Regions from separate parts of the Neobacillus sp. FW104-15D2 genome, predicted to be linked through region 2. Evidence: riboswitches for the same ligand, from Rfam matches in the RefSeq annotation. Region 2 holds a riboswitch; each other region holds the start of a gene.
What was found. A riboswitch is a leader RNA that binds a small molecule or an ion and turns the genes downstream of it on or off. The one in region 2 is predicted to bind cyclic di-GMP.

Region 1: another riboswitch for cyclic di-GMP. It lies ahead of AC3WR0_RS09090 (amidase); the one in region 2 lies ahead of AC3WR0_RS04580 (DUF5317 domain-containing protein).
Region 3: another riboswitch for cyclic di-GMP. It lies ahead of AC3WR0_RS08875 (hypothetical protein); the one in region 2 lies ahead of AC3WR0_RS04580 (DUF5317 domain-containing protein).
Region 4: another riboswitch for cyclic di-GMP. It lies ahead of AC3WR0_RS17735 (anti-repressor SinI family protein); the one in region 2 lies ahead of AC3WR0_RS04580 (DUF5317 domain-containing protein).

The regions. Positions count from the first base shown of each region.
Region 1 covers NZ_JBYTCJ010000009.1:20,109-23,956, forward strand. The annotation lists gene AC3WR0_RS09085 (FAD-dependent oxidoreductase) at 1-688, shown strand, start outside; gene AC3WR0_RS09090 (amidase) at 732-1,625, opposite strand; cyclic di-GMP riboswitch class I at 1,673-1,763, opposite strand; gene AC3WR0_RS09095 (hypothetical protein) at 1,899-2,036, opposite strand; gene AC3WR0_RS09100 (amidase family protein) at 2,082-3,554, opposite strand.
Region 2 covers NZ_JBYTCJ010000003.1:232,072-235,919, reverse strand. The annotation lists gene smpB (SsrA-binding protein SmpB) at 86-553, shown strand; RNA gene ssrA (transfer-messenger RNA) at 705-1,039, shown strand; cyclic di-GMP riboswitch class I at 1,695-1,778, shown strand; gene AC3WR0_RS04580 (DUF5317 domain-containing protein) at 2,181-2,738, shown strand; gene AC3WR0_RS04575 (bifunctional diguanylate cyclase/phosphohydrolase) at 2,728-3,848, shown strand, end outside.
Region 3 covers NZ_JBYTCJ010000008.1:143,132-146,979, forward strand. The annotation lists gene AC3WR0_RS08870 (hypothetical protein) at 1-1,224, opposite strand, end outside; cyclic di-GMP riboswitch class I at 1,555-1,639, shown strand; gene AC3WR0_RS08875 (hypothetical protein) at 1,757-2,146, shown strand; gene AC3WR0_RS08880 (hypothetical protein) at 2,143-2,334, opposite strand; gene AC3WR0_RS08885 (hypothetical protein) at 2,579-2,821, shown strand; gene AC3WR0_RS08890 (phosphotransferase) at 2,984-3,793, shown strand.
Region 4 covers NZ_JBYTCJ010000023.1:75,509-79,356, forward strand. The annotation lists gene map (type I methionyl aminopeptidase) at 1-339, opposite strand, end outside; gene AC3WR0_RS17725 (type 1 glutamine amidotransferase domain-containing protein) at 475-990, opposite strand; gene AC3WR0_RS17730 (helix-turn-helix domain-containing protein) at 1,190-1,516, shown strand; gene AC3WR0_RS17735 (anti-repressor SinI family protein) at 1,596-1,754, opposite strand; cyclic di-GMP riboswitch class I at 1,783-1,872, opposite strand; gene AC3WR0_RS17740 (pseudouridine-5'-phosphate glycosidase) at 2,468-3,394, opposite strand; gene AC3WR0_RS17745 (carbohydrate kinase family protein) at 3,394-3,848, opposite strand, start outside.

The DNA of each region.
Region 1 (3,848 bases), on a different contig from region 2:
ACCATACGGGGAAAATGGAGAGAAATTACTGGTTATTGGTGGCGAAAACCATAGAACTGGAACAGGCCAGGACACCCTTACTCACTATAATGCTTTACAGCAGTTTACCAAGGATACTTTTGGAATAGACAGCTATTCCTACAGATGGTCAGCCCAGGATCTAAAAACCCTAGATAAAGTGCCATATATAGGTCATATTACTGACAATAAAGAAAATATTCTTGTAGCAACGGGCTATAAGAAATGGGGTATGACAACTGGAATTCTGGCAGGCCATATTTTAACAGACCTTGCCATGGACCGAGAAAATCCCTATAAAGATCTATACACTCCATCAAGGTTTAAAGCTGACCCAAGCCTGCAAAAAGCAGTGTCATATAATGCCGCTGTAGCGGGACATTTATTAAAAGGAAAGCTTGAGCTTGTGCCTAAGGATGCGGGAGATTTAAAAAATGGCGAAGGCTCCGTCGTCATGCATAACGGTAAAAGAGCCGGCGGATATAGAGATGAAAGCGGGAAACTATATCTCGTGGATACAACCTGTACTCATTTAGGCTGTGAATGCGAATGGAATCATGCAGAGAAAACATGGGACTGCCCTTGCCATGGTTCGCGTTTCGCTTACTCCGGGGAAGTAGTCGAAGGCCCGGCGCTGGTGGCATTAAAAAATCCTCTAGAAGAGGATTAATGGTATAAAAAACAGCCAGAATGTGCTCTGGCTGTTTTTTAAATTATTGCTTTATATCAGCCCAACTTTGGTAGTGATGAATAGCAAAGAGATAATTAGAACCGGAATAAGCATTTTGGACCTTACCTAATTCCGTATTCATAACCGCTTCACCTTCTTCATAAAAGGTTACCTGGCTGCCTTCTGTCGTTTGTCCTGTCTCCACACCGATAGCAATGGTTTTTCCAAGGGTTGAAGCGATTTGCATCTCATTTTTAATGAGGGCTATAATTCCATTCGAACCTTCAGCGAGATCACGGTAAGCCATGACTGTAGGTATATCTGTATTTTGAATAACCCATTTCGCAAGAGAGCCTTTTCCATATTTATTGGAATAGCTCTGTTCATCAAACCAGAACGGGATATCTGCTCCTATAACTATCCCTTGTTGTTTTGCGAAGTTTTTTGCTTTAGTTAATGCCGTCTGGTAATCCAATACAGTACCTTTATAGTTAGAGGTCCAGCCTTTGTACAAATATGGTTCGACATCTAAATGAATTCCAGCAAACCTTTGTGATGACGATGTCTGGCGCTGATAATTTTGCAGCCAGTTTAAAAAAGTATCCATTTTCGTTATCCCAGCAGCTGAGGCCCAATCCGGTTCTCCATCAAGCGCATGAACCTGAATATTATTAGCAGAAGCCTTTCCGATAAAAGACTGATAATAGCTAATCGGCATGCTTTGGTCAACCTGGAGGTAAACCTGTTTAACACCCTTTTGCTGCAAAAATAAAAGAATACCGTCAGGCTGAGTTTTAATTAGCGAGGTATTCCAGAGCCATGTAGAGCGGGGCACTTCCTGCATGGCATGTGCTTTTGATTGTAATGAAGAGAAATCCAATCCGATAATTGTCATAACAATAGCTAATAATCCCAGGACTTTTTTAATGCTTTTCATATATTTCTCCACTCCTTCTGGATTGTTTGGGACATCCCCAAAAGGAGCCCGGCAGCCGGCTGCCATACATTCCTCCAAAGAATGAGTAGGCCCATAGCTTTGCGTCCCTGCTTTTCAGCAGGTTTGCCTTTTTCGTGTTATTGATATTATAATTCCTATATATTTACATAGAAATAAGTCTAAATGCTTATCATTGTCGATATTTGGGTTAAAAGGAAGATTTTTTTAATATTGGACAAAAATAAGCCTCCCGTTAAAAAGGGAGGCTGGTTTTTATCGGCTATTTCCGTTTGGACGAGGTCTTTTCTGGTCATCACCGGTTGAAAACTCTACCAGCTCTGAACTAGTTCTTCCTTTTTTCTTACTGTTATTTATTTGCGCATTTCTATTTCCAAGCTTAACGCGTCCCATACATACCCCTCCTTTTAAAGGTAGTATGTTTTAAATCGGTATAGGTTATTCCATACAGAGTGCCGGCTTTTTCCGTTTCATGGCTGCTTGTTCAAATGCATATGCGAATTGAATTAATTGCTGCTCGGTGTATGCCCCAGCCGAAAAAGTGACGCCAAAAGGTTCACCTTCAGTCGTGTAGCCGGCTGGAACTGCTACGGATGGATATCCTGCTTTTGCGCTTATATGGGATGCTTCTTCCCCCGGGAACAAAATCGCATCAAGATTGCTTTCCTTTATTGCAAAATCAATACCCAGTTCTCCTGCGTGGTAAATATCATATTCAAATGATTTAACATAAGCGCTTTCTGTCAAAGAACCACTTGTCGCTTCCGATTCGAGGAGCACCGCCTGGCCGTACTTTAGCATTTTTTCTTCATACTTTTGATTAAATTCAATAAGCTGAGCCAGGGAACGGACTGTTACGGATGGGTGCAAAGTATTTAGATACGCATTCAAATCGGCTTTAAACTCATAAGTGAGAACATCATAACTCCACGGAGCTTTTACGGAAGGTATGGTGATATCTTCTATAAGCTCAACACCAGTGGTTTTTAAAATTCCGATAGCTTCCTCAAATACTTGTTTCTTATCGTCACTTAAATAATCCATAAAACCGTCACGGGCAACACCAATTCTTTTTCCTTTAAGCCCTCCTTTATTAAGACCTTTTAAAAAGTCTGCTCCTGAAAGCGGGTTTGTACGGGTAATAGGGTCCTCCACATCTATTCCAGTTAAGGCATTAAGGAGAATCGCAGCATCCTCCACGGTCCTTGCCATTGGTCCCGCTGTATCCCGGGAGTGTGCAATTGGGATAATTCCTCTTCTGCTAACAAGCCCTACAGTTGGCTTAATCCCCACAATAGAATTTTGGCATGCAGGCTCTAAAATGGAACCAGAAGTTTCAGTTCCAACCGCCCCCGCTGCAAAATTGGCAGCAATTGCAGCACCTGAGCCGGCACTTGAACCGCCTACATCAAACTTTCCTGGTCCATATGGATTTAACACCTGGCCGCCCAATGAGCTGTAGCCGCTAGGCATATTTTCGGCCATAAAATTTGCCCATTCTGTCATATTCGTTTTACCCAGAATAACGGCACCTGCTTTTCTTAACTGTTCTGCCACAAAAGAATCTCTTTGGGCAATTGAGTCCTTTAAAGCTAGCGAGCCGGCACTTGTATGCATTTTATCTGCTGTATCTATATTAGCCTTGATTAGAATTGGAATTCCATGAAGGGCACTGCGCGGACCTTTTTCCTTTCTTTCCGCATCAAATGCTTCCGCCATATGCAGCGCATCAGGATTAATTTGAAGCACAGAATTGATTTTCCCCTGGTCAAACTCTGAAATTCTGTTCAAATAAATCAAAGTTAATTCCTTTGAGGTAAGTTCACCCTGCTCCATTTTTTTCTGCATATCCATGATCGTCGCTTCTTCAATCCATTCATCGTGAAGCTGTTTTAATTTAGGATTTTCCACTAGGCTTTTCCCCCTATATCTTTATCTATATAATTTTCAACATGCAAATGAAATTCCCTGTTCTTGGGTTAGAAAAACTTGGCATTCGCCAAGTCCTTTTTGGCGGATGCCTTAGTTTTTGCTTATCACGCTCAAATCGGCACATCCTCAAAAAAGCTATGCTTTTTCTTCGTGCGAGGCAAAGCTGACGTAGCTTTCCTTGTCCTGTGCCTTTCGCCTGACTAGGACTTCCTGTCCGTCGTGCGTTCAGAATTTATGGATATAAATTCTGACTAGCTAAAAAAAAGCCATGCA
Region 2 (3,848 bases):
GAAGAGAGGGCCGTTTCGGCTCTCTCCTTCGTTGTAGGGGAGAAGGGAATCTGCTAAAATAAAGGCAATGTAAGGGGGAAGAAACATGCCAAAGGGTATAGGTAAGGTTCTGGCACAAAATAAAAAGGCATACCATGACTTTTTTATCGAAGAAACATATGAAGCTGGCATTGTTCTGCAAGGAACAGAAATTAAGGCTATCCGTGCTGGACGCATTAACTTAAAGGATTCCTACTGCAGGATTCAAAATAATGAAATCTTTTTATACAGCATGCATGTGAGCCCGTATGAGCAGGGAAACCGCTATAATCATGATCCATTGCGGACAAGAAAGCTCTTGCTGCACGGCCGTGAAATTGCCAAGCTCTTGGGTGAAACAAAGCAGGCGGGATATGCACTTATTCCTTTAAAGCTGTATTTGAAAAATGGTTTTGCCAAAGTTTTAATTGGTCTTGCAAAGGGTAAAAAGCATTATGACAAGCGTGAGGATTTAAAGCAGAAAGAAGCCAAACGCGATATCGAGCGCGCTTTCCGCGATCGGCAGAAAATATAGCCAATTGCGCCTTTGTTAGTCTCTGCTTACAGATACTTACAATTGAATTTTTCTGTAACTGTGATATACTTATTTATGTCGCAGGGATGCGGCAACGACTTAATGCTCAGCTAAAGCTGAGATTCCGACGTTTTCTTATATATGGGGACGCTACGGATTCGACAGGGATAGTTCGAGCTTAGGTTGCGAGTCGAGGGGATCGGCCTCGTAAAAACGTCAAAGCCATAACTGGCAAAACTAACAACAACCTCGCTTTCGCAGCTTAATACTGCATAGCGGTTCCTCCCTCCATCGCCCATGTGGTAGGGTAAGGGACTCACTCTAAGTGGGCTACGCCGGATTCCACCGCCTGAGGATGAAGGAAGAGAACAACCAGGCTAGCTGACTGGACGCCTGTCGACAGGCATATGGATCAGTGAAGCGCCAATATGTCGACTACACTCGTAGAAGCTTAAGTGCCGATGTTTCTGGACGTGGGTTCGATTAGTAATTAGTCGCCTTATGTGGTAACACATAAGTGATAATTCGGCTTTATCGGTGAAACCTAACCCGCTTTAGCGGCAAGGCAATGCCGAGCGGTATGTGGAGCAATCCAACAGCCGTGTATCGACTTATAGGCTGCCACTTTAGTGGTAGTACTAGGATGCGAAATCAACTCCTAATGGAGAAAATCTATGTTTCGCATAATACGCCGGAGGACCTGTAATCAGGTTCAAGATATAGTCAGTGCCATGACGAAAGCATGGAAGAGCACGTCCCACCGTCTCCACCATACATAGGTGGATAAAGCCTAGCAATTTTAAAATTGCTAGGCTTTTTTATTTTAGCTAATCAGAATTTATATCTATAAATTCTGAACGCATAAGCAAAACTAAGGCATCCGCCAAAAAGGACTTGGCGAATGCCAAGTTTTTCTAAGGTTAAGTTAAATGATGTTGTAGATAAAAGGGATTAGGTTGCTTCCTCAATAATAATTTACATAATGAAAATCTATAAAGCAATTTTGTCGAATTTAGTTGTCTGAAAATGTCGATAATTTGATCTTTTAAATTAGGTATATTTAACTATATAATCAACTTGCAAGTAGTTCTTAAGTACCGATAAATTTGAGAGTCTACTTGCATAATAACTTTCAATAGAATAAACAGAAGGGCAAACTACCTGAAAGGGTAAGGCGCAAAGCTATAGGGGCTAAAGCGAAATGCAATGCCAGCCAGCTGCACTTAAGATATTTAAGAGCCCTTTTACCTTAATAAAAGGGCTCTTAATATTTATGCGCAATCCTTTCTCTGCTTTAAGATTTTTGAAAATCTATGGAGGATGGTGAACGAAATGAAATTTAAAATTACAATGTTTTTATTTTTCGCGGCTATGTTTGTTTTATCTGCAGCATCTGCTTACAAGCTTGACTAAATCTGTCTAAAATCTGATTAATAGGAGGATTAAAAATGAAATTGCTTAATCTTTTAAGTCGATTTTTAATGGGACCATCCTTCGCTTGGAAGTTAGACTGATTTAAAGATCAGATGAAGTATTTCTGGGCCATGGAAAAGAGTTTAGTTTAGGGCCGGAGGAGGCTAACTCCGGCTCCTTTGCCTGTTATTTAAGAGCATTTGGGGTGAATGATATGTTTGTTGATAGCATTATTATAGGAATTATCGCTTCATTAATTATGGGTGGAAGTTTGCAGCAGCTTGTTACTGTTAAACTTATTCATCCCTGGCTGATTGCAGTCTCTTTTATTATTCAGTTTGGTGCCATTTATATTTTCCCTGAACATTTATTGATGGCAGTTTGTGCTAGTACCATCGGACTTTTAATTTTCTGCCTGGTGAACTATAAGGATAAAGGTTTTAAGTATATGGTAATCGGTATTTTTATGAATGTACTGGTGATGCTGGCCAACAAGGGGAGAATGCCTGTTGATGTTCAAGCGGCAAAAGCATTATCGCCTGAAGACTTCCCTGCATTTATGGCAGGTGAATACGGAAAACATATACCGATATCAGCCCATACCCATTTGAATTTTTTAGGTGATATTTTCTTCCTCCAGTATCCATATCCTCGGCCGATTATTATAAGTCTTGGGGATATTGTTTTATCCATTGGTGTAATTCTCTTTTTATATAAAGCAATGGCAAAAAGTAATAAAAAGTCTAAGGAAGTGGTGGGGTATGGAGCGTAACTTATTGCTAAATAGCTATCAAGTGTTATGCTTATCCATATTTTTGTTTCTCTCTTTTCTTTTATATCAGCCAATTAATGAAAGCACCTGGATTCTCGTTATTACCTTTGCGGGTGCTGCAACCCTATTTGATGAGCGCCCCATTGTTCTTCCATCTAGCGATAACTTATCATTAGTTACCCCATTGCTGTTTACCGCCGGTGTTTTATATGGTGTTTTTTCTATTTTTTTAATTAATATTTGTATGGTTGCTTTTCTAATTATGATAAATCCAAAAAAGTGGGTTTCACACGCTTTTAATGGGATTCAGTACAGCCTTTCAGGTTATATAGGCTTTTTCTTCTTTAACCTGTTATTTAACCCGAAAATGGATTCCTTGATTACTAATCTTCCCGCTTTTATCTCTTATGCGATTAGCTTTTTTATATCAAATGTTTTATTTTTATCTATTTATCTTTGCCTGCGTTCAAGAAAATCTATTGTAAACTTTTTGAAAATTTTCTTAGAAAGAAAAGCGGTTCTTATTTATTTTACTATGATGGCTTTAGGCCTTATTATGGCGGTAGTAGTGCGTGAAGAAGGCATTTTAGGAATAATTTTATTTTGTTTAATCATGTGGACTTTAGGAGTTTCCTATAGAAGTTATTATCAAATGTTTGATCATTTTCGTTCTTTAAGTGAGAAGGATGAGCTTACAAAGTTGTTCAATCACCGTTACTTCCAGGAAAATCTCGACATAACTATAAAAAACGAGGAGAAAGGTGCTCTCCTTTTAATAGATCTTGACCATTTTAAAGTATTTAATGACACTTTTGGCCACCCGGAAGGTGATAAATTACTGAGGGAGCTGGCAGGAATACTAACTGATACAATTCCTTCAAGTGGTATTGTATGCCGATATGGAGGAGAGGAGTTTGCTATTATTCTCCCAGGTGAAGATACCAATTCCGCCATTCAAATTGCAGAGGATATTCGAAGAGTAGTATCTGAACATCCTTTTAAAGGAAGAGAACATATGCCTCAGAAGAAGATTACTGTTTCGATTGGCATTTCAACATTCCCTGATATGGGCCACTCCAGAGAACAATTAATTATGCTTGCTGACCAGGC
Region 3 (3,848 bases), on a different contig from region 2:
ATCAAGCTGTGTCCAGGTTTGTCCACCATCAGTTGTTTCTACTAGAGTAATACCACCTAAAATGATATGTTTAGGATTTGTTGGATCTACAGCGATGGCGTTATCATACCAGCCCTGTCCTGACCCTGTCTTCGGCAAGCCATAGTAAGAAACATTACTATCAAAATAGTCTGGTACATTATTAATTTTCGACCAATTTGCACCACCATCTCGGCTTACAAACAGACCCATCAATGCACCAGGACCATTCGTATAAGAAGTATAGATAGTATCTGAAGCAGAATCCTTTCCTTCTACTACTGCAATGGAGGCAGAGTACATATCATTAGCAGGGTTCCAGTTAGGAAGGCCGGTGCCATCCGTTTGTGATCCAAGCTGTTTAAATGTAGCACCTCCATCTGTGCTCTTCCATAATCCTGAACGTCCCATACTAACATAAATAGTACCAGCAGAATTCGCATCCAAAACAACATCAGTAACTCTTTGAACAATTCCAGTGGAGGTAGTACTACCGCCAAAAACTTTTTTATAATTATGGCCGTTATCTGTTGATAAATACAGACCATTATCAGCTGCGACCCATACATTAGAAGAATTGCTTGGATCTACAGCAACTTTTCCGATATGCTGTGTCCCGAAAGTATCTGTTCCAAAAAGCGTCCACGTTTTACCGCTATTTACTGACTTCAAAATTCCTTTTCCATAACGTGAATCTCCGCTAAAGTGCTGTTCACCCGTACCAGCATAGATAACACTTGGGTTATTGGGATCTACAGCAACACTTCCAGTTGCCAGCGAGGCCTGGTTATCTGTAAGTGGGCTCCATTCTTTTCCATTATTTGTTGAGGACCAAACACCACCGCCAGCCGAGCCAAGATAAAGGGTTTTCCCTGCCGAAGTTTCCGAGATAGCTATGCTTGCAACTCGTCCAGAATCAGCTAAAACCTTCCCATGGAAAGGTTCATTAATTGGACCGGGCCCAAGTGGAGACCAACGAAGGTTAGACCCAGTTGCCTGAGGGGCAGGATTTCCTTTCATTACATTATAAGGATGGTTGACCTGTTCAACGCGATCCCTGGGATGGACATTTTTTGTTTCTGCTTTTGCAGAAAAGGGAGAGATAAGGCTTCCGCCAAATCCTGTATATACAGTCGAGGTGACTAGAGCTCCAGCCAGTATCATTTGTTTTACTTTGCTTCGTTTATTGCGATTTTTCTTCTTCATATTTTTCCCCCTGTGAACTAATTTGCTCATATAAAGGATTACAGGGGAATTATAATATGTTGTTAACTGAAAATTATGTCAGATAATGATAAGCTGGAAAAATTTTTTTCGACTTCCGTAATATTAGGAAAACAAAATAATTGGGACTTTAGTCCGTATAAGTGAGGGGGATTTTATATAAAAAGAAGAGAGAACAAAGCGAAGAAATAGGAAAAGAATAATAAGTTCTATTTACATAGATTAAAATTTTTCCATTAATTTAAATAATTATTTGAAATTTGTCAAAAATTGTTGAATTTTTGGGAAGAAAGTTTTATGATGAAATTATATATTTGTAAAAGGCAAACTTGTTGAAAGGCAAGGACGCAAAGCCACGAGTCTAAGGTATTCTTACTATGATCGTCGGGCCGCCAAAAAGTTCGGGACAAGAAACTTCTGTTTTTTAACCTCTCAGTCTGCCAAAACTTTTTGGTAGACTTTTTTTGGAAATATAAATTTAGGTCTTTTGGACCAGGTGTAGAGGGGGAGTTAAATGTTCCATTTGATGGAAGTAATTGAAAAAATAAATAAAAGTGCTGATGAAGCAGATTTTGTCACTGCTAGAAAGCTAATTGAAGCAAATATGCCTAATCTTCATCAGCATTTAAGTAAGCTTAAAAGAAACGCGAGGGAATTATTCGAGTTTTTAGTAACCAATATGGATAATGACTTTGAAACACTCACGCGGCAGGAATTAGGAGAAATAAACGTTATTAACACATATGCTACAAGATTTGATATAAGAGGATTAAAGGTTTATATAAAGAATAAAGGAAAACTGCTGATCAAAAAAGAAGCGTTACGTTATTTGAATTCAGATGCAAAGATTTTGTTGGAATCCATGGGTTCAATAATCAATCCGGTAAAAAAGGCAGATATTTAAGCTAATGGTGATTCTAAAAAGGAAATGTTACCTGTCTCTTTTCCTTTTTCATCAGTGATTAAGTGATTGTAATATTTTCTAAGAATTTTTAACATGTCTTTTTCATTTGAAGCGATGATCACTGCCTGCTGTATTTGGCTTTTCCCGCCTAGTGTGACGGTATACCTTCTTTTATCTTTTCTGCTCATACAAAAATGACCCCCAAAGATCTTTTGATGTTTATACACTGAGTGACTAACGGTATGTTTTACCCAGATAATTAATGTTCTAAACCTAATAAACAATTTTTTTGTAAGTAAATGTCGAAATAAAATCAAAAATAGAATTAAGGTTGAAGAGAAAGGTATTTTGACTTTGACTAACTAAAGTTTTGGTTATACAAAGTGAGAAAGCCTATCCTCTCCAAACCTTAGCAACGGAAGGAAGAGATTAATGACTTTTTTATTTGGTTCAGTAGAATATTTTGAAAGAGAATTATTGAATACCCTGGAAAAATCGAAGGCAGCTGGAAGTTTTAACGGCTCTTTAAAAGAAGCTTACCAAATTTTACTGGATGATCTGTGTTTTGATTTTGTCTGTAATGATCATATAAAACAAGAGTGTTTGAGTAACCTGAAAAGTGCATTTTTAAGAATATCTAGTGAAAAGCTTGAGGAATTACTTGTATTAGCTTAAACCTGTCTTATAGATAAGTTATGAAAGAGTGGCCAAAAAAAGTCGCTCTTTTTTTATTTTTTACTAGGATGCATTTGAAGGAATCGTGATAATTTAAAGGAATATATTAAATCACAGAACTTCGCTTTTTGCTTGTGAAAAAGTATAGAGGGAGATAATTAAATGTCCGCAGGAAAACTTATTGGGAGAGGGAATACTGCAGAAGTATATGAATGGAGAGATGAAGGGGATAAGGTATTAAAGCTTTTTTATGAAAAGATACCTTTTGATATTATTAAAAGAGAATATGAAACCAGCAGTGTAATCCATCAGCTTGGTATACCTTCTCCTGGAATTGGAGAATTAATCGAATTCAATCAAAAATGGGGCATTTTATATGAAAAAATGTCCGGCAAGGGTTTTACACAACTTCTATCTTCACGGCCATTGTTTTTAAAGAAAAATGCAGCTCTCTTTGCTGAATTACAAGCCTCTTACCATACTATTGCCACCAATAATTTACCACAGCAAAAGGAATACCTGTCCCGGAACATCCTTGGCACCAACCTTTTAACCGATAAAGAAAAGGAAGAAATTTTAAAGTATTTGAAACAGCTGCCGGACGACCATAAAGTCTGTCATGGAGATTATCATACGGAAAATATTATTTTGATGGATGGAAAGCCAAAGATACTTGACTGGATGACCGGTGCTTCTGGAAATCCCTGTGGAGATGTCGCAAGAACCCTAATGATTTTGCGTTATTCTTATTTGCCACCAGATATGCCAAAAGTGACAAAGCTTATTATTCGAACGGTAAGAAAAGCATTTGCCCGCTCCTATTTAAACTCTTATAAAAAAGCCACCAACACTTCAGAAAAAAGTATACGTGAATGGATGCTTCCGGTAATGGCAGCAAGACTAGTTGAAGGAGTTCCGGATCAGGAAAAACAATTCCTTTTAGAAAAAATCCGGAGAGAGATTAAAAGTTAAATCAAAGTAAACGCCTCCTTTTGAGAAGGTGTTTTTTTGTTAGTTTCATAAGTGA
Region 4 (3,848 bases), on a different contig from region 2:
TCCTACCGCATATGTCCATGCAGAATCCGAAAGAGCACCATTTAGGTTTACTACCATATCAATTGTTACAATATCGCCTTCATTGAGCGGTGATTTCCGAGGAAAGCCATGGCAAATTTCATCATTTAGGCTGGCACAGGTAGCATATTTATACCCCTTATATCCCTTCTGCTCCGGTGTTGCCCCATTTTCCTTTAGAAATTCATCAACAAACTCCTCAATTTCCCAGGTAGTGATTCCGGGTTTAATCATCTTAGCGATTTCCCGATGAGTGGCTGCCAAAACCTCTCCAGACTTTTTCATTAATTCAATCTCACGCTGAGATTTTAAGACTATCATTCATTTCACGCCTTTCTGACTTGCCGCTATCTACTATCCTATTGTATGGAATTCCTCTTTAATATTAGCCTTTGTGAAGCAATATTTCAAAAAAAAAATAAAAAATCCCCCCATACTGGGGGGATTGGCGACGAATTATTGTAGTAGCTTTAAAGATTCCCGAGTAAAGGCAGGAATATCGTTAGGATCTCTGCTTGTTACAAGCTGGTTTCCGCAAACAACCACTTCCTCATCTGAAAAAGTTGCTCCTGCATTTTCAAGATCCACCCTAATGGATTTATAGCCCGTTACATGTCTGCCATCAAGTGTCTTAGCTGTTATGAGAAGCTGCGGACCATGACAGATAGCTAAAACAGGCTTTTTTGCGTCCATGAATGCTTTTGTAAAATTAACAAACCGTTCATCTGCTCTTAAAATATCAGGAGAAAATCCTCCTGGTAAAAATAGCGCATCGAAATCTTCAGGGGAAACTTCATCAACACTCTTATCGATTTTAACAGAAACTTTTCCCTGCTTACCTTGAACTGTTTTGCCAGTTTCCTTTTCAATGGTCACTACTTCATGCCCAGCCTCCTGAAATGCTTTTGCCGGCTCGCTATATTCTGAGTCCTCAAACATGGATGTAATTAAACAAGCGATTTTCTTTGGCATATGGTGTCAGCTCCTTTTAAATAAGTTCAGTTATTGTTTTCCCTCTGCTCTCGTATTTAAAACAGAATTTTATTTTAAAAAAACAGTTACTGCTTATGTAAGAAGTTAATTTTCATTACCATTTTCGTTCTTAATATGGAACTTTTTGTTTCTATTTGTTATCATGATTAATATAGAGAAAATAAGGTGAGTGAGATAAATGATTGGTGACAGAGTAAAAAAACTCAGGTTAGAAAAGAAAATGTCAATATCTGAACTAGCTGAACAGGCAGGTGTTGCCAAATCCTATATAAGTTCTTTGGAAAGAAACCTACAGAGGAATCCTTCCATTCAATTTCTTGAAAAAATTGCAGCTGTGCTGCATGTTCCTGTTGATCATTTCATTCATGATGAAATGAACCCAGATGACCTTGACTCTGAATGGATGAAGCTTGTAAAAGAAGCTATGAGCTCTGGTGTTTCTAAAGATCAATTTCGCGAATTCCTGGAATTTAATAGATGGCGTATTAATCAACCAAACAAATGAGGCATGCCATTGGCAAGCCTCTTTTTATTGTGTTACTATCACTAATAATAAAATAAGTGCTTTCTGGCAGAAAAATGGCTTATTGATTGTTTTCACTCACTGCAACTAACTCTTTTGTTCCGTTTTGCTTGAAAAAATTTCTTACCATTTCCATTTCAATCCCCAAGTTGCGTGCTTCCAATATTAGATCCATCCATTCCTGATCTAAGCCTTCAACCATTTTCATTGTTTTTACCACTTTTCCACCCCTAAAATACAATCGTATTCCAGGCAGCTCAGCCATCCTAACAGTTACTCTCTGCCTTAGATCTGCAGCTTTGCGTCCCAGTTTTTCAACGGGTTTGCCTTTTTCTGCTTTATTGTTTGATTTAATTATTAAATTTGCTTACATACTTAAGTATTATCGGTATGTTTATTATATATAGTTCTTTTTTCGTACTGTGTTGCTTTTTGTCACAAATATCCAGTAAGTTATATACAAATTGTTTCAATATTCACCAAATTACTGTCATAGTTTTTTTACTTTTTAGTAAAATATGCTTATTTACAATCTAATTTGTTAAAAAAGTTAAATTTTTCGTCGACTCAACTTTAAAATAACCAGCCAATTGTAAAAAAATCATTACTTTATTCCTAATTTTCTCAAAATTTTTTAGACCTTGTTAATCTTTCATGTTGATTTCCACTCCCAGCGCTTGCTTTTCGCGGACAAAATGTCAGGCTTTCTCATCGTCCCTCATTCCAGGGTTACCAGCCCATTTTTCCACAGGACATAGAACTAGCATCCTCCAATAATCCTAAATGCGATTTCGAGAAGTGCCGCCCCTCCCAATTCCCTAATAATCAGACATACCTCCATGCAAAAAAATTGGCAGTATGAAATAACTAACAGTGTTCCAAAGTTAGTTCAGGGTAGAGCCATTCCAAAAAAATCCATACAAAAAAAGCCCCTTACAGGAGCTTTATATCTTGAGTTTTCAATTCAACAGCAATTTTGGCTCCAATTTCCGCATTGTTTTTGACTAAAGCTATGTTTGCTTCGAGACTTTTACCTTCAGTCAGTTCTTTTACCCTTTTTAATAAAAATGGAGTAACTTCTTTTCCTTTAATCCTTTTTTCATTTGCCTCTATTAAAGCGGTCTCTATAATTTGATTAATATATTGTTCCTCCAGCGCCGCACCTTCAGGTATTGGATTTGCAATTACAACACCACCATCCAGTCCAAGGTTCCACTTCACCCGTATAAGCTTAGCCGCCTCTTCAGATGAGTTAATCTTAAAATTGACCTTATAAGGACTGGTTCTTGTGTAAAATGCCGGAAGTACTTCTGTTTGATATCCAACTACAGGCACACCCTGAGTCTCTAAATATTCCATTGTTAACCCAAGATCAAGGATCGACTTCGCACCCGCACATACTATTGCTACATTGGTTTTAGCTAGTTCCTGTAAATCTGCTGAAATGTCCATCGTCTTTTCAGCTTCCCTATGCACACCTCCAAGGCCGCCTGTAACAAATACTTCAATACCTGCAAGCTGCGCGCAAATCATTGTAGCAGCAACTGTAGTAGCACCATGTTTTTCAGTTGCAAGAAGATAAGGAAGATCCCTTCTGCTTGCTTTTTCAATATCCTTGCTCACAGCTAGAAATTCAAGCTCGTCTTCAGAGAGACCAATTTTAATTTTTCCATCTATTATGGCAATTGTGGCCGGTACAGCACCATTGTTTCGGATAATCTCTTCAACTTCCCTTGCAGTCTCCACATTGCGAGGATAAGGCATACCGTGTGAAATAATAGTGGATTCAAGTGCTACAATTGGCATTCCTGCAGCTTTCGCCTGCTTTACTTCATCTGAATAGGTTAAATATTTATTTATCAATGTTTGATTACCCCCTTGCTAAAAAATTTGCGAAACGTTTCCTGAAGTTCGTGAGATGTTAATTTTGAACTAACTGTTTCTATAGACTGCAAAGTAATAATCGAACAAGCGGCTCCAATTTTACAGCAATTCTCCATATCAATTCCTTTTGTAAATGCATAAAGGATTCCGGCTATTAGTGCATCTCCTGCTCCCGTTACATCCATTACCGGAACAGATGGAGAGTGAAGAACGCCTGCCTCTCCATTTTTGGTAAAGTAAATCAATCCCTTATCACCGCGTGTAATAACAGTTCTCTCTGCGCCTTTCGCCAGGATAGCTTCTGCCGCCTTGAAAAAATCTCCTTCTGAAAGAATATCCACTCCTGATAGTGCTTCTGCCTCCGACTTGTTAGTAATTACCCACTCCACACCTTTAAGGCAAGCAGGCAATCTTTTAATTTTCGGAGCAG